Regions from separate parts of the Ruegeria sp. BC8 genome, predicted to be linked through region 3. Evidence: riboswitches for the same ligand, from Rfam matches in the RefSeq annotation. Region 3 holds a riboswitch; each other region holds the start of a gene.
What was found. Region 3 has a riboswitch for cobalamin ahead of ACR3EK_RS13290 (hypothetical protein). Riboswitches for the same ligand answer to the same signal wherever they lie in the genome.
Positions count from the first base shown of each region.

Region 1: linked by a shared signal. The riboswitch ahead of ACR3EK_RS16775 (thioredoxin domain-containing protein) and the one ahead of ACR3EK_RS13290 (hypothetical protein) in region 3 are both predicted to bind cobalamin.
Region 2: linked by a shared signal. The riboswitch ahead of ACR3EK_RS10605 (DUF1636 family protein) and the one ahead of ACR3EK_RS13290 (hypothetical protein) in region 3 are both predicted to bind cobalamin.

Region 1 covers NZ_JBQFIV010000001.1:3,328,369-3,333,973, reverse strand. The annotation lists gene ACR3EK_RS16790 (CHASE2 domain-containing protein) at 1-1,389, opposite strand, end outside; gene ACR3EK_RS16785 (FecR family protein) at 1,428-2,213, opposite strand; tRNA gene ACR3EK_RS16780 (tRNA-Ser) at 2,923-3,012, shown strand; gene ACR3EK_RS16775 (thioredoxin domain-containing protein) at 3,119-3,286, opposite strand; cobalamin riboswitch at 3,390-3,597, opposite strand; gene ACR3EK_RS16770 (hypothetical protein) at 4,280-4,579, shown strand; gene ACR3EK_RS16765 (hypothetical protein) at 4,904-5,242, shown strand; gene ACR3EK_RS16760 (hypothetical protein) at 5,298-5,605, shown strand, end outside.
Region 2 covers NZ_JBQFIV010000001.1:2,083,307-2,088,911, forward strand. The annotation lists gene ACR3EK_RS10585 (protein-L-isoaspartate O-methyltransferase family protein) at 1-59, opposite strand, end outside; tRNA gene ACR3EK_RS10590 (tRNA-Cys) at 287-360, shown strand; gene ACR3EK_RS10595 (NAD(P)-dependent oxidoreductase) at 580-1,536, opposite strand; gene ACR3EK_RS10600 (LysR family transcriptional regulator) at 1,645-2,520, shown strand; cobalamin riboswitch at 2,593-2,797, shown strand; gene ACR3EK_RS10605 (DUF1636 family protein) at 2,880-3,263, shown strand; gene cobW (cobalamin biosynthesis protein CobW) at 3,266-4,321, shown strand; gene cobN (cobaltochelatase subunit CobN) at 4,328-5,605, shown strand, end outside.
Region 3 covers NZ_JBQFIV010000001.1:2,634,482-2,640,086, forward strand. The annotation lists RNA gene ffs (signal recognition particle sRNA small type) at 1-13, shown strand, start outside; gene ACR3EK_RS13280 (alpha/beta hydrolase family protein) at 95-952, opposite strand; gene ACR3EK_RS13285 (TetR/AcrR family transcriptional regulator) at 1,037-1,609, shown strand; cobalamin riboswitch at 1,640-1,855, shown strand; gene ACR3EK_RS13290 (hypothetical protein) at 1,941-2,348, shown strand; gene ACR3EK_RS13295 (protein-tyrosine phosphatase family protein) at 2,352-2,855, opposite strand; gene ACR3EK_RS13300 (DNA polymerase III subunit gamma/tau) at 3,011-4,765, shown strand; gene ACR3EK_RS13305 (YbaB/EbfC family nucleoid-associated protein) at 4,852-5,196, shown strand; gene recR (recombination mediator RecR) at 5,243-5,605, shown strand, end outside.

The DNA.
Region 1 (5,605 bases), 690 kb from region 3:
GGTTGCATCCATCTCGTCCAAGATCTCGGGCGCGACATAGTGCGAGAAGATCCGCCGGATCACCCGCTTTTCCCGCTCGGTCGATATGAACAGATAACCGGACAACAGCCCGAAATTGGCCATCCCGCCGGCAAGCGGGAAGGTTGCATCGAACAGCACGGACTGGTTCTGAAATGCCAACCAACTGACCCCGACAACCACGGCCGCCGCGATGCCGCCGGCCATGAACGAGGCAACGGCCCCGAAACTGGACATGACGACCGTGACGACGACTCCAAGGATGATGAAAGCCAGAAGTTCGAGGGCGGCGGTGACATCCGACCGGGTCAGCATGTCGCCCAGCAGCGCCTGCTCGATGACTTGGGCATGGATGGAGACGCCGGGAACGGACTCTCCCAACGCAGTCTGATGCATGTCGAACAGACCTGCCGCCGACGTTCCGATCAATACGATCCGGCCTTCGATCTGGCTGCGCAGAACCGGATCATCTGCGGATTGCAGTATGTCATTGGCCGACAGGTAGAGCCCGGGATCATCCGGTCTGTACCTGACCCAGACCTCTCCGTTTTCCGTTGTGGGCAGGACCAGACCCGCCAATTCGACCGACAGCACGATGCCGGCCTCGCCCTGAGCCCCTTCGATGAAGATCACCGGCTCGCCCGTCGCGACCCTCAGAGCCTCCAGCCCAAGTCCGGGCAGAACACCGCTTGGCCCCTGCCACAACACCGGAACCCGACGCACCACGCCCGTGCCGCCCAAAGGTGAAACATTCACACCGCCGATCCCGGTTGCATCCCGGTCCAGCGGTGGCGCCAGCGGAGTCCAGTGGGGCACGGACACCAGCCCGGCGGCCGGGTTTTCGCCGATCTCCACGATCCCGGCCTTCGGGGCAATGTCCTGATCCCCTACGGTCAATCGCGCCGCCACACCCATCACGACTGGCCAGTTCGAAACCTCGGCCCCGAACAAGATGTCATTGTCCAGCTGGGCGGCTTCCTTTTTGGCGCTGAGAATGTCAGCTAGGGCCGGATCACTCAGCAGCCGCGACGGTGAGTACCGATCGGGCTCGGCGAACAACATGTCAAATGCAATTGAAGCGGCGCCATAGTCGCCCAACCGCTCGACCATCTGCGTCAACAGGGTCCGGGGCCAGGGCCATTGGCCCCAATTCTCGAGCGACGTTTCGTCGATATCGACGACCCGGACCGGCAAATCGGGATCGAAGGCGCGCGGGGACAACCGCTGCAACACGTCGAAATAGATCAGCCGGGACATGCGGACCGGATAAGGGTCCAGTACCCGCAGCAGACAACCAAACAGGATCAGACCCAGGCCCACCAGCCGAAAAGCACGGCGCCGTCCAGCTTTCTCGTGCTGCCTGACGCTCACGTCAACCTCTGCTCGCCGGCAACGACATGGACAACGCTCTAGCCATCGCCGCCGGACCCAAAGACACCGCCGCCAGTATCCCGCCGATCATCGATAGATTCGGGCCGATCGCCCGGCCTGTCGAACTGCCCTACCGGATCCGGTTGTTCGGGCGGCGCGGCAACCGCTGCCTTGACCTGCCTCTGCGGCGGAGCGGACCGGCGCGGTTCGGGCGCGTCCGATTTTGCGCGCGGCGCAGGTTGGGATTCACCCGAGCAACCTTCGACATCCACCTGCAAAGGCGGTTTGAGGTCTTTCTGCGACTGAATGAAAGGAAAACCGCTGACCACGGCCTTGTCATACATCGCCTGATCGACCGGGCGCCCGACCGCACCACGCTGGCTGGTTGCATACAAGCTGCAAATCCGACCCGTTGATCGGCAAGAGCCGCCGAGGCCACACATCTGAACCGTGCCGTGCAGCACGAGCATCGCGCTTTGGTTTCCCGGCGCGATCCACATGTCAAATACCGTGCCCCGCACCGCCATGGTGGCCGTCGGCGTCTTGATGGAGTAGGCGCCTTTCCTGCTTTTGCCCGAGATGAACCGGAAGCTTCCACCCAGCGCCTCGACAGCAAAGCTTTTAGCCTTGCGGTTGCCGCGCAACATCTTCACGTCCAGAACCATCCGCGCATTGGGACCAACCGCGATCTTCGTGTCATCCACAAAGACAAGCTGAACCACGCCATTCGCATCCGTGACGATCGAGTCGCCGGACAACACCTCCATCCCATTACGCAGGGGCAGCGTTTTGCCGCCACGGGTCACGTCCGCCCCCTGTTTCACGCTGATTACGGTTCCGATATTTGCCCAACTGAGGGCAGGAACGCAAAGAACGAAAAAACCAACCAGAACAATCTTCAACCAAGCCAAAATGCCAGCCCTTCCCCCAAAGGTTACTGTAAAGCGCGGATGCGCTCACTGCCCGGCCAGCCTCTGAAACTGTTTTTTTGGATCAATCAAAATGACTAAAATCTTAGCAAATATGCATCCATTGGCATGTAATTGGCAAGTTTTCTGTTCTTATGCCTGTTCAGCGGAGAAGCTGAGCCGCCGAGTTCAGTCAAAAGAAACGGCCGTTTCTGCAACTCAAACCACCTGACACTGGTGATCCAACAGAGCGCGTTCCAACGCCAAAGGCAGGCAACCTCTCCAATTGGTTCAGCCGTTTGCGACACCCATCATTTTGCAGATGCAGTTCCCTACCGCACCTGGCTCGCCCAAATTTTTGTGTCCGATTGCGTACTCTGGCCGCGCGTACATTCTCAGGCCAACCGACGTTGGTTCAGCGAAACCAAATCGAAGCAGAACGCGAATCCACGCATGGTTCTTGAAAATCCAACAGCAAGACATAGCGACCACGCCTTTGCCCAAGCGGGTGCAGACCCAAGCGATTCCAAGCGTTTTCAAGGGCTTCGCCCAATCCGGCAAAAATTTCCGGTGGTGCAGGAATTGGCCTTGTATTTCCGTCGCTTGCACGGCTATACCCGTCGGCGGAGACGTGGCCGAGTGGTCGAAGGCGCTCCCCTGCTAAGGGAGTAGGCGGGAAACCGTCTCGAGGGTTCGAATCCCTTCGTCTCCGCCATTACCCATTAATACGGCTAAGATAGTGAAGGGCTTGCTTGCAAGTTCTACTCCTTTGCCGCGCGCCTTCGCCGGTGCTCCGCCAGCTTCAAGCACCGTTTGGCTGATCACCCGGCCATGCAGGCCGCACCGGAAACGTCAAAACCTGCCAAACCGTCGTCTTCGGCCAGCGCGGCGCGCAATCGTCCGATCAGGTCAGGCCCGGGGCGTACGGCTGCGCCCTTGGGTCGGCAAGATAGGCAAACCGTGATGTGATGTGTTGATTGTCGGCTCACTTCGCCCTCCGCGAAATCGCGGGGCGGAAAGGGAACCAGTCATGTCAGCGGCGCAAGCCGAAAATGCCATCTTGGCCTCCTTCCGGGACACCCCGCCCGGGTTGAGTTGCGTTTGATGATGGCAGGTCTCCTGACTCGCGATGTATGGCTTGCCCCGCCTTCCCAGACCTATCGGCCCAGTGGCATCCGGGGGTCGCACACCGCCTACAGTTGCGGGGGCAGTCACGGAATTGGCGTCAGAACGGCGCCGCACCGTATTCCCTTTTACCCGACCGCCGAAACGATCGGGAACCATCAGCGCCAATCTCATCCATGAATCGGGTTGCACTGTCAACGACGTTCTGGGCGGGTGCGCAATGGAGGTATCCAGGCGACCCTTCGGCACCACTTGAGCGACAGACCGGGCGGCGAATTACGTCGTTTTGACCAACTGACTTACGATAGCCCGGAAGGTCCCGAAACACGGGGGCGCAAGCGGGCTGACTGCCAAGCCTCCGTGAGCGGCCTCGCCTTTTCTCTTTGAATGCAGAAGCCTATCGTTGGCAAGCGTACATAATTTACGCGCGGAAAAATCATTGATTTATCCTGTGATTGATTCAAACATACGAATTCGACACAACTTTAGCTTTACCTCCGTTGTTGTCGCTGTCGCCCGTTTCGTCGGGCCCTTCCGACTGCTGGAGTGAGTGCTGGCGGTCGGAAGGCATTTCACGAAAATCAGCGTTGGGAGAACGCGGTGCCCGGACTTAACGTACGAACCCTTCCTCGAAACTTCGCACCGGTTTTTGCCCATGACGTCATTGCGTCAGCACGCTTTGTTCACGATCCCGGGGATCAGCAGATTAACTGTCTGCCAATCATGTCATTGGCGGCAGACTTTTTTGGAACGGGAATTACCAGACCGGGGTATGCTCGTATGACTGCATAGACGTGAGAGCGCGAAAAAGAGGCCACCTATTCCACATGTATCGACAAACCCAAGAGGAGAAGAAAGTGATTAACAAAGTCATGATGATTTCAGGCGCGACGTGTTTCGCACTACTAGCGGCCTGTGACGATACGAGCACGTCAAGTGCATCCGCCGAACTGACGCCCGCTCAACAGGCGTGTCTGCGAGACGTGGCCAAAACAACAAACAATTCGCAAGTGGTCGTGCTCTCATCCGCGTTCAGCGAGGCTGGAACACAAGTCACCGTTGGGGTTGGAGAGGATCGGGCTCCGTGGAATTGTATTGCCTACAGTGATGGCGCGACAGCTGGTATCGAGTTCCTGGGCGACGAAGGCGCGTTGTGACCGGTTTGATGCGTAGCCGAAATCGGCTGCGCAGCACTGGCTTGATACGCTGAGGTCCGGCTTGGTCTGCAGAATAACCATCATCGCGTTCGCGACCCTTTACCTGTTGGCGTTGTTTGCGTTTGTGACGGGCACTTTTGGCTGGTTTGGACAGGAACGAGACCCATTGTCCGGCGTATTCCTTTTGCCGCTGGGTCTGCCTTGGGTCCTTGCGTTGGACCTTTTCTCAGAGTCGGCCAAACCGTGGCTCGCGGCGATTGCACCGGTGCTCAACCTGTTGGCACTGGTTTTGATATGCAGATGGGCACGTGGTTTGCGCCAGGAATGAAGGCGGAACTCTTTCCCGCAAAATGGGAGGAAAACATGGGAAAAGTGATCTTGGGGCTTGTGATCGGGCTCATCCTCGGCGTGGTTGGAGCGATGACCTTGGGCGGCGGGGCCGCGATGGGTGTCGGCGTTGCGACAGGCTTGTCCGCCGGTGTGTGCACCACATTGAAGGGAGCTCAGGCCGAGAACCTGATCACCGCCGAGCAAGCAGATCAGATCCTCAATCGCGTGAACTCCGAGATGGCATCATTGCAAGGAATTGAAACGACGGACGAGATCGTCGGCAGCGCACAGGCATGCGATGAATTTCTGGCAAAGTTGCGGGAAGCGAAGTGAGGTTTCTGCTCACCGGAAACATAACATTTACGATAGACCGACAGAGGACCTGCTTATGAAACGCAGTTTTTGGAATCTTTTCACACCCGCACTTGCGATCAGCGGAACGGCCGCCCTGGCCATGTCAGACGCCGACGACGCGTGTATCGACCATCTGCGACAGGTCGGTGGACCGGACGGTCAATCCGGTACGATCGAAAGCTCACAGTTCTCGGAAGCCGGCACGCTCGTCATGCTGCGTGACGCCGGCGGAACACTTTGGCGCTGCATTGCGTACAAGGACGGAAGCATTGGCGAGATGTCGGTTGTCGAGGCGATGGATGATGGTGGCGGAGCCATGGCCGGCGCTTCCGGGTCTACAGG
Region 2 (5,605 bases), 550 kb from region 3:
TCAGAGGGCCTGATCTGAGTGTCTACCATCGTGTGGCGTCGGGCTGCGAAATCCGTCATGTGACCGCTCGTATATTTCCCATGGTTGCTCGGCTTTTGCCACATCCGATCCCGCCCGGCAACGGCCAGCCCGGCAAAAATTGCAGGCCGCGACAAAAGTTGCCACTGCGCTGACCGACCATCCAACGCTGTGGTCGGCGGAATTTTCAGCAACCCTCTGGACGTTGTTCGGGAAAGCTGCTAGAACCGCGTCTGCACCACGTCAAGTAATTGAAATTGCTTGAAAAGGCGAGTTGGCGGAGTGGTGACGCAGCGGATTGCAAATCCGTGTACACCGGTTCGATTCCGGTACTCGCCTCCAACTTTCCAGCCTCGCATTGCATCGCTGTTCTCTGGTCCTGTGATAGTCGCCTGGACCAGTTTGTTGATACGAAACGCCAAAATACGCGCGGAGATGGTTAGCGCAGCCGAGCTAACCAGTAATTTCCGGGCAAGGATTTAGTCCGCGCTGGGTCACCAGCGACGCGGTCGGTACATGCGAGCCCCCCCGGAAAGGGCGTGCCTTGCGCTGACCGTCGGCTCAAACCGTGCTTCGGCCTTGAGGAATCACCTCATACCCCGGCTCTTCCGGTTCATCGTCCTGCATCTCGGCCGGAAAACCGGGCGCGGTAATGCTCAGCCCGGTTGCATCCTCGAGCCGTCGAATGACGTTGGGCGACAGCTCGCGCGCGCCATAGCGGGCGATGGCGTCGTCGAAGATCTTGATCATCAACGGGTTCATCTCCAACGGCACGCCGGCGCGGTCGGCGACCTCCTGGAACAGGCCGATATCCTTTTTCACCAGGTCCATGGTGAAGGAAATATCGCGCGAGCCGTTCAGGATCACCTGGCTTTCGGTCTCATGCACGAAGGACGTGCCGGACGAAATCTTGATCGCCTCGTAGGTGGTGTTCAGGTCCATCCCGGCGGCCTTGGCGGTCACCAGCGCCTCGGCGCAGGTGATCAGGTTGGCAGTGGCCAGATAGTTGGTCAGCACCTTCAGAACCGAGGCCGTGCCCAGATCGCCGGTATGCAGAATGCGCCGGCCCATGGTCGTAAGGAACGGCAGGATACGCTCGAACGTGGCCCGGTCGCAGCCCGCGAAGATCGAGATATTGCCCGTGGCCGCCCGGTGGCACCCGCCCGAAACCGGGCAGTCCACCGCCGCCCCGCCGCGTTCGATCACCATGGCCCCCAGGCGTTTGACCTCGGCCTCGTCGGTGGTGGACATCTCCATCCAGATCTTGCCTTTGGTCACCTCAGGCAGCATCTGCTGCATCACCGCGTCCGAGGCAGCGGGCGACGGCAGGCAGGTGATCACCGCATCGCAATCGCGCATCATCTGCGCCGGGCTTTCACCGGCTTTTGCCCCATTGGCGGCGAACTCCGCCACAAGATCGGGGTTCAGGTCGTATACCGTCAGGTCGATACCGTTGCGCAGTAGCGACCCCGACAGCTTGCCCCCCACATTGCCCAAACCGATGAACCCGACCTTCATGTTCTGCCCTCCTGCAGGCGCGTTTTCGTTGGCCCGAGTATTTCCGTTGCCCACCGACAAAAGAAACGAATAAAAAGTCGACCTAGATGCAAAATATTTTGGTGCTGAATGGACCGCTTGCCCAATCCGGCTTGGCTGCGCAGCTTCGAGGCTGCCGCCCGCCATCTGAATTTCACCGCCGCCGCGCAGGAACTGGGCCTGACCCAGACGGCGGTGTCGCTGCATATCCGCTCACTCGAAGCGGACCTCGGCCAGCCGCTTTTTGCCCGCAACGCCCGGCACCTGTCGCTGACCGAGCTGGGCCAGTCCTATGCGCTGACCGTGCGCCGGGCGCTATCGGATATTGCGCTGTCCACCAACAGCCTGTTCGGCCCCGCCTCGCGGCAGGCGCTGACCATCCGGGCGGCGATATCGTCGATGACCTACTGGATCGCGACCGAGTTGCCCGCGTTCAGCGCGCAGCACCCCGAAATTCCGGTGCGGCTGGTGTCGCATATCTGGAACGACTCGGCCGCGCCCGCGGATGTGGACGTGGAAATCCGGCTGGGCCATGGCGACTGGCCCGGTGTCGCGGCCGAACGGCTGTGCTCGGAACGGCTGGTGCCCGTCTGCCGGGCGCAGGACCCGGCGCCAGACCTGCGCAACGGCCCGTTGATCCACATTTTGGGGTACGAGGACAACTGGGCGCGGTACTTCGAGGCCACGGACACCGACCTGCCCGACCGCCCCGCGCGCCATTCGGCGGATACGACCGTCACGGCGCTGCAACTGGTGATGGCCGGCGCGGGCTACGCCACCGTTCTGGAGCGGTTCGGGCGCAACGCGATCGCGCAGGGCGCGCCGATCCGGGTTGCAGGGCCGGCGATTCCCTTTGCCCAGTCGCACTACCTGATCCGCAGCGTCAGCGCGGCGCCTCCGTCCATCCCCGCCCAGTTGTTCCTCGCGTGGTTGCGCGACCGATTGGCCGGTGATGCCGCGGACTGACCCCGGCAAGTCGCTTTTTCTATCCGACGCGAGGCACTTGGCCCCGCGCGCTTGACAACCCCCCTGCCCGTGCCGCATGTCGCTTGCGTTGGTGTCTGTGCAAGCAGATGAAAAGGGAATGCGTCAGCGGTTTTCCGTCAAACGCAGCCGCCCCCGCGACCGTGACCGGAGAGGGTGCCCAAATGCCACTGGCTGCTGGCCGGGAAGGCGGGACATCCGACAGAGCGCCGCTCTGACATCCGCAAGCCGGGAGACCTGCCAACGCCCGAAGACAAACCGGACGGGGTGTTCCGGTGTCGGGCCCATGTCCGCAACGTGGCCCGCGCATACCCCGTCCCCCGACAACCGAGTGAGGGGGGATGAGATACGTGACCGAGACCACACCAGTCGAGCTGCTGGTTTGCACCACCTGCCGACGCGGGCTGCCCATCGAGGATGACGCCCAGCGCCCCGGCACGCTGCTGCACAAGGCGCTGGCCGCTGCCGACCTGCCCGAAGGCATCACCCTGAAGCCGGTCGAATGCCTGTCGAACTGCGATCAGGGCTGCTCTATCGTTCTGCGCGGCGGGCCGTCGCGCTGGACCTTCGTCTATGAAAACCTGAACGAATCCGACCATGTCGAGATCATCGTCGAAGGCGCCACCAAATATTTGGCCGCCGATGATGGCCTTGTGAAATGGCGCGACCGCCCTGAACATTTCCGCAAGAACTGCGCCGCCCGCATTCCCCCGATTGGAGCCTGAGCATGAGCACCCTCGAAAAACTTCCCGTCACCGTCATCACCGGCTTTCTCGGCTCGGGCAAGACCACGCTGATCCGCCATCTGATGCAAAACCCGCAGGGCAAGCGGCTGGCCGTGGTGGTCAACGAATTCGGCGATGTAGGCGTCGATGGCGAAATCCTGAAAAGCTGCGCCATCCCCGACTGCCCGGCGGAAAACATCATGGAACTGGCCAATGGCTGCATCTGCTGCACCGTGGCCGATGACTTCATCCCCACGATCGAGGCGCTGATGGCGCTCGACCCGCGCCCCGATCACATCCTGATCGAAACCAGCGGTCTGGCCCTGCCGAAACCGCTGCTCAAGGCGTTCGACTGGCCCGATATCCGCTCCAAGATCACTGTGGACGGCGTGATCGCGCTGGCCGATGCCGAGGCCGTGGCTGCAGGCCGTTTCGCCCCGAATGTCGCGGCGGTGGACGCCCAGCGCATGGCCGATGACTCGATCGACCACGAAACGCCCCTGTCCGAGGTGTTCGAGGATCAGATCTCGTGCGCCGACATCATCCTTCTGACCAAACCCGACCTGGCCGGCCCCGAAGGCGTGGCCAAGGCGCGCGAGATCATCGCCGCCGAGGCGCCGCGCCCCCTGCCCGTGGTCGAAGTGGCCGAGGGTGCGGTGGACGTGCGCGTGGTGCTGGGGCTGGAGGCCGCAGCCGAGGACGACATGGACGCCCGCCCCTCGCATCACGATGGCCATGACGACCACGAACATGACGATTTCGAAAGCATTGTGGTCGAGCTGCCAGAACAGACCGACCCGGCGCAGCTGGTCGCCAATATCGAGCGTCTGGCGAACGAGCTGAACATCCTGCGGGTCAAGGGCTATGCCGCCGTTCAGGGCAAGCCGATGCGCCTGCTGGTCCAGGCGGTCGGCGCGCGGGTGCGGCACCAGTATGACCGCCCGTGGAAACCCGAGGAAGAGCGCCGCTCGCGCCTTGTGGTCATCGCCGAGCATGACGACATCGACGAGGCCGCGATCCGCGGCATCCTGACGGGCGTCACCGAGGCCGCCGAGTAAGCACCGATGCACGTCGTCTTCCGCGAAAGCCACGGGCTCGAAGAAACCGAGACCCCGACCGATCTGGGCCAGAGTCCGGCGGATCTGGTGGTGCTGTCCTTTTCGGACAGCGACCTGGGTGCTTTCGCGGCCGGCTGGCATCGCGGCGGCGGGCCCGAGGGGCGGATGCCCTCGTTGCGGCTGGCCAACCTGACGGCGCTGAAGCACCCATTGTCGGTCGATACCTATGTCGAGCAGACGCTGGAGGGTGCCAAGGGCATCCTGATCCGGCTGATCGGCGGAGTGCCCTATTGGTCCTACGGGTTGCAGCAGGTGCTGGCGCTGGCGCAGGCCAAGGGCATCGCGCTGGCGGTGCTGCCCGCCGACGGGCGCGAGGATACGCGGCTGGACGACTATTCCACCCTGCCGGTCTCGACCCTGCGGCGGCTGGCGCATCTGTGCGACACCGGCGGCGAGGTGGCCGCGCAGGCGGCGCTGGCGCAGATGGCGCTGGCGGCGGGGCTCTATGCCGGGCCGGTGATGGGGGCCAAGACTCTGCCCGACTGCGGCGCGTGGTGCCCGGATCGCGGCGTGATTGCGCCCGAGGACGCATTCGCGGGCGAAGGTCGGCGCATCATCGTGACGTTCTACCGCGCCTACCTGACCGCGGCCGATACCGCGCCGGTCGCGGCCCTGATCCGAGAAATCCGCGCGCGGGGTCATCAGGCGGTAGGGCTGTTCGCGCCCTCGCTCAAGGCGCCTGCGGCGGCGGAATGGCTGGCCGAGATTATCCCCGAGATGACGCCCTCGGCGATCATCAATGCCACCTCGTTTTCGGGCAAGGGCGCGTCGGGCACATCGCCCTTGGACGTGGCGGGCGTGCCGGTATTTCAGGTCGCGCTGGCCACTTCGCGCCGCAAGGCCTGGGCCGAGGCCGAACGCGGCATGTCGCCCGCCGATCTGGCCATGCATGTGGTCCTGCCCGAGGTAGACGGGCGTATCACAGCCGGTGTCGCCTCGTTCAAGGAGCCGGGCAAGCGCGACCCGCAACTGGAATATTCCCGTTTCGCCCACCGGCCCGAGCCCGACCGGATCACCGCCATCGTCGACCGGGCGATGGCCTGGGTGGACCTGGCCGAGAAGCCAAAGGCGCAACAGGTCCCCGCGCTGGTCTTGTCCACCTATCCGGGCAAAGACTGGCAGATGGCCCATGCGGTGGGGCTGGACGCGCTGGCCTCGGCCGAGGCGATCCTGTCCGACCTGCAGGGCGCCGGCTATGACACCGCCCCCGCCGAACCGATTGCC
Region 3 (5,605 bases):
CAACCTCTCACTTGACGCCGCGCCGCGTATTCGGCCCGGTCAATCCAACCTCTGCATTTCGTCGTTGTTCCTGAAAACCGCGCTTGCGGGCGGGTCAGGCGATCAATCGCGGCCAAACGGCACTGCTGCGCCGGGCGAAGGCGCCGATATGACCGATTTCGGACAGCCCGAAATCCTTGGGATCCAACAAGTGCCGACGGGCGGTCGGACCATAGAGTTCAGCCAGCCGCCAGACGGCGGGCGGTGGCACTGTCTGGTCATCCTCGAACGCAATGATATCCGCCGCGGCGTTCGCCCGGCTCCAATCCGCCTGGGGAAGCGTGTCTCCCAATTCTGGCAGATAGCTGGTGGGCGATGTACACCACTTGCGCCATTGCCAATAGACGCCCGCCGGCAAATCGGCTCCGAATCCCAGAAGTTTCCCCGGCAGGTACCCCAGAAGACGCACCAGAGGTGGCACGTGGCCATACCAGAACAGAGTCGCCAAGCCCTTGTAGGGCCACGGGTGATCGGCCACCGTCACCAAACCTGCGCACACACAGATCATCCGGTCGATCTGTTCGATTTCCGGTTGCAGCGGACCCAGCATTCCACCGACCGAATGCCCGATCACCCACAGTTTTGCCTGCGGGTATCGACGGTGCATCTCGGCACGCGCTGCGGGCATGTCGATCAGCGCCCAGTCCGCCATCGTGGCCTTCGAGTCTTTCAGCCGCCCGGTCAGCGAATGCTCGAAATCCCAGTAATCATATGTCAGGCAAGCCATACCGCGCTCGGCGGCCAGCCAGCGAGCAAAGTGCTGATAGTAGTCACGTGGCACTCCTGTTGCGCCGTTCAGCACAACAACGGTTTGCGGCTCGACCGCCGGAGTGTAAAGCCGCGCCGCCAGCTGGGTCTGGCCCGACGGAAACTTAAAGTCTTCCACGTCAACCGCGTGCTGCGAATCCAACATCTTTGCCTCCAAACACTCTGGACCGATCGGTCTAATGCTTTGTGTCTGGACCAATTGGTCTAGGCCTGTCAATATTTGGCCTGCATGACCCAACGTCCACCAAACACCAAAGATCGCCTGATCGTGACTGCCGCCAAACTGTTCCAGCGCTCGGGCTATAACGGTGTCGGTCTGGCGGAATTGCTGGCCGAAGCGCAGGCCCCCAAGGGTTCACTGTATCACCATTTTCCAAAGGGCAAGCCGGATCTGGCCCTGGCGGCGGCCAGTTGGGCCTCGGACGGGATGTTGAACATGATCGCTGCGGCATTCGACGACGCCGCGGGTTTTCGCGACGGGGTCACCACCCTGTGCCACAAAATCGCGAAGCTATTCGACACCTCGGCCCAGTGGGAGACCTGCCCCATCGCCGCCACCCTGTTCGAAAGCCCCGACAACCGCGCGTTTCGGGAACATGCCGACCGTCTGTATGAAAGCTGGATCATCGAAGTTCGAAACCACGCCGCGCGGTTCGGAGTTTCCGACCCTGAAAATGCTGCGGACACCCTGTTCATCGTAATGCAGGGCGGCTGGCAATTGGCGCGTGCCCGCAGGGATTCGAATGTGCTGCGCAGACTGCCTGATCTGTTCCCTTGGGACACACTCCGGCAACCGGGCTGAAACCGTCTTGACTCGATCCCGGATACACCGCTAGCGATGAGGGGATGGTTCCCGTACCGTTTCGGTCCGGGATGAAAAGGGAACACGGTGCGGTCCAACCCGGAACTCCGGAGCGGACCAAGGCCGCGACTGCCCCCGCAACTGTAGGCGGAGAGCGATGCCGAAATACCACTGACCGCAAGGTTGGGAAGGTCGGCAAAGCAAAGACCCGCAAGTCAGGAGACCTGCCATCAAACGTGAAACCGAAACTCGGACGGGGTGTCCGGGCAGGGTCTGGCTTTGAAACCGGCGTCTGTCCAAATCCACCCCGCCAGCGCGCGGAGGGCGCAACATGATTTGGAAGACCGATACCCATGAATTCGTGGCAACCATCTGCCAGCGCACCGGAAAGACCTGCCCGGCATTGGCGCGCATGGCACGGGCCATCGCGCAGGCAATGGCGACGGCGCAGGCCGCTACATCCCCCGACTTCCAAGTGGAAGGCAGCAGCGAACTGGCCCATTGCGAACATGGCTGCACGGCGCGGTTCGATGCACGTCCCGAACGGATCCGCGTGTATTGCGGAGCGGCCGCCGACACCCCACCCGACTGCCTTGATACCTTTGCCGACATGCTGTTTGACGACCAGCGCGACGCCCTGCCCGCACAGGTCATTGGTGATCGACCCTGTGCGATGCTGCAGGCCACGGCGATCATGCCGGTGGTCAGGGCCGAGCGCGAATTCCGCGCAACCGCCTGAAGGTCAGGTCGCCAGTGCCTCGCGCGCCGGGGCGACGGCCCAGTCCATCTGAGCATCAGTCTCGACCGCGCAGGGGCGTACGGCCCGCAGGCGTTTCAGGGCCTGTTCCGGCTGCTCGCCGCTTTCTATCATCAAGCGCAGGACAACCATGCCCGACCGTCCGCAACCGCCCCGGCAGTGAACCAGTACCCGCCCGCCGCCCGACAGCGCATGGCGGGCGGCGGCACTGACTTCGGGCCAGCGGCCGGATATCTCGGTCGACGGCACCGAGAAGTCGGCGACCGGTAGATGTGCCCACCGGCAGGCGCGCCGATGGATGTCACAACCCAATTCGCCCGCACCCACAGAAACCAGTTCGGCAAGGGTTGTCATCGAAATCACCAACCCCGGCGCCCAAGCTGAAATCAGGTCCAGGTCTCCCTCATAGTCGCCGCCACCGCCGGGAACCGAGGTCAGGGCCAGCGTTCCGCCGCCCACCTGCAATGCATGAACCACAAGATTTGTCATCAGACGTTCCCCCCGAAACTGGCTGATTGAACTTGATCCGCGCAGTATGCCTCACACCGCGCGCTCGCCAAAGCGAAAAACCTGCACCGGTGCTGTGGACGCGGGGCACCTGGAACTCTACCCTGCATCGTCAGTACGAATCCGTCAGAGCAGACATGACCACACAGTCCAGCCCCGCCTATCAGGTTCTCGCCCGAAAATACCGCCCGGAAACCTTTGCCGACCTGGTCGGTCAGGATGCCATGGTGCGCACGCTGAAAAACGCGTTCGAGGCGGACCGGATCGCGCAGGCCTTCATCATGACCGGCATCCGCGGCACCGGCAAGACGACCACGGCCCGGATCATCGCCAAGGGCATGAACTGCATCGGACCCGACGGCAATGGCGGCCCAACGACCGAACCCTGCGGCCAGTGCGAGCATTGCGTGGCCATCATGGAAGGTCGCCATGTGGACGTGCTGGAAATGGACGCCGCCAGCCGCACCGGCGTGAACGACATCCGAGAGATCATCGACAGCGTGCGCTATCGCGCCGCCAGCGCGCGGTACAAGATCTACATCATCGACGAAGTCCACATGCTGTCGACCAGCGCCTTCAACGCGCTGTTGAAAACGCTGGAGGAACCGCCCGAGCATGTGAAATTCATCTTCGCCACGACCGAGATCCGCAAGGTTCCGGTCACCGTGCTGTCGCGCTGCCAACGGTTCGACCTGCGCCGGATCGAGCCCGAAGTGATGATCGGCCTGCTGCGCAAGATCGCCACCGCCGAGGGCGCGGAAATCTCGGATGACGCGCTGGCACTGATCACCCGCGCCGCCGAAGGCTCGGCCCGGGATGCGACCTCGCTGCTGGATCAGGCAATCAGCCATGGTGCCGGCGAAACCACCGCCGACCAGGTTCGCGCGATGCTGGGACTGGCCGACCGGGGCCGCGTGCTGGACCTGATGGACATGATCCTGCGCGGCGATGCGGCCGGGGCCCTGACCGAACTGGGCGCGCAATATGCCGAGGGCGCCGACCCGCTGGCGGTGCTGCGCGATCTGGCCGAAATCACGCATTGGGTCTCGGTGGTGAAGATCACCCCCGACGCAGCCGAAGATCCCACCGTCTCGCCCGATGAACGCACCCGCGGCCAGCAGATGGCCGAGGCGCTGCCGATGCGGGCGCTGACCCGGATGTGGCAGATGCTGCTGAAGGCACTAGAGGAAGTCTCGGCCGCCCCCAACGCCATGATGGCCGCGGAAATGGCGGTGATCCGCCTGACCCATGTGGCCGATCTGCCCAGCCCTGAAGAGTTGATCAAACGCCTTCAGGACAGCCCTCCGCCGCCCGTCGGCGGGCCGGGGGGCGGCGTTCCGGTTGCCGGCAACACCGCCCCGCCCGTGACCGCGACGGCCTCGGCCTATGCGCCCACCCCGCGCGGTGTGGGCGGCGCGCCCACGGCGGCGTTGGCCCAAGACGTGCAGACCGCGCTGGCGCGTTATCCAACGTTTGAGCATGTGGTCGAGCTGATCCGCTCCAACCGTGACGTGAAGCTTCTGGTCGAGGTCGAGAACGGCGTCCGCCTTGTCTCGTACCAGCCGGGCCGGATCGAGTTCACGCCCACCGAAAAGGCGCCCACCGACCTGGCCGCGCGGCTCGGGTCCGCGCTGCAGCGCTGGACCGGCAATCGCTGGGCGGTCTCGATCGTCTCGGACGGGGACGCGCCCACCATCGCCGAACTGCGCGACGCGGCCGAGCTGGCGCTGAAGGCCAAGGCCGAAGAACACCCTTTGGTTCAGGCGGTTCTGACACAGTTCCCCATGGCCCGCATCACCCGGATCGAAACGCCTCAGGACCGTGCGGCCAAAGTCGAAACCGAAGCCCTGCCCGAGGTCGAAGACGAATGGGATCCGTTCGAGGAAGACTGATCATCCGCGCAGAAGGCGCGCTGCCCTTGTGAAGGACGCAGACGGCCCGTATTTAGGCCGCAAATCGAATGACAGGAGACATACAGATGCTCAAAGGACTCGGCGGTCTGGGCGACATGGCCAAGATGATGAAATCCGCGCAGGAACTGCAGACCAAGATGGCGCAGATGCAGGAAGAGCTGAACACTATCATGGTCGTCGGCGAATCCGGTGCGGGCCTGGTCAAGGCCACGGCCTCGGCCAAGGGCGAGCTGAAAGGGCTGGACATCGACCCGTCGATCTTCAACAGCGACGACAAGGAAGTGGTCGAAGACCTGATCCTGGCCGCCATCAAGGACGCGCAGACCAAAGCGGCCGAGCGGTCGCAGGAAGAAATGGCCAAGCTGACCGAAAGCATGGGCCTGCCGGCGGACATCAAGCTGCCGTTCTGATCTTTGCCCCTCGCCCCCCCGCCGCCAAAGCCACGCAGGACAGGCCATGAGTTCGAACAGTGACATCGACGCCCTGATCGATCTGATGGCCAAGCTGCCGGGGCTGGGACCGCGCTCGGCCCGGCGGGCGGTGCTGCACCTGATCCGCAAACGCGCCCTGCTGCTGACGCCGTTGTCGGACGCCATGCAGCAGGTCGCCGCCACCGCACGCGAATGCCTGAACTGCGGCAACGTGGGCACCACCGACATCTGCGACATCTGCAATTCCGAACACCGCGCCACCGGTGAGCTGTGCGTGGTCGAAGACGTGGCCGACCTGTGGGCGATGGAACGCGCGGGCGTGTTCAAAGGCCGCTACCATGTGCTGGGCGGAACGCTCTCGGCGCTGGACGGCGTCGGCCCGGAAGAC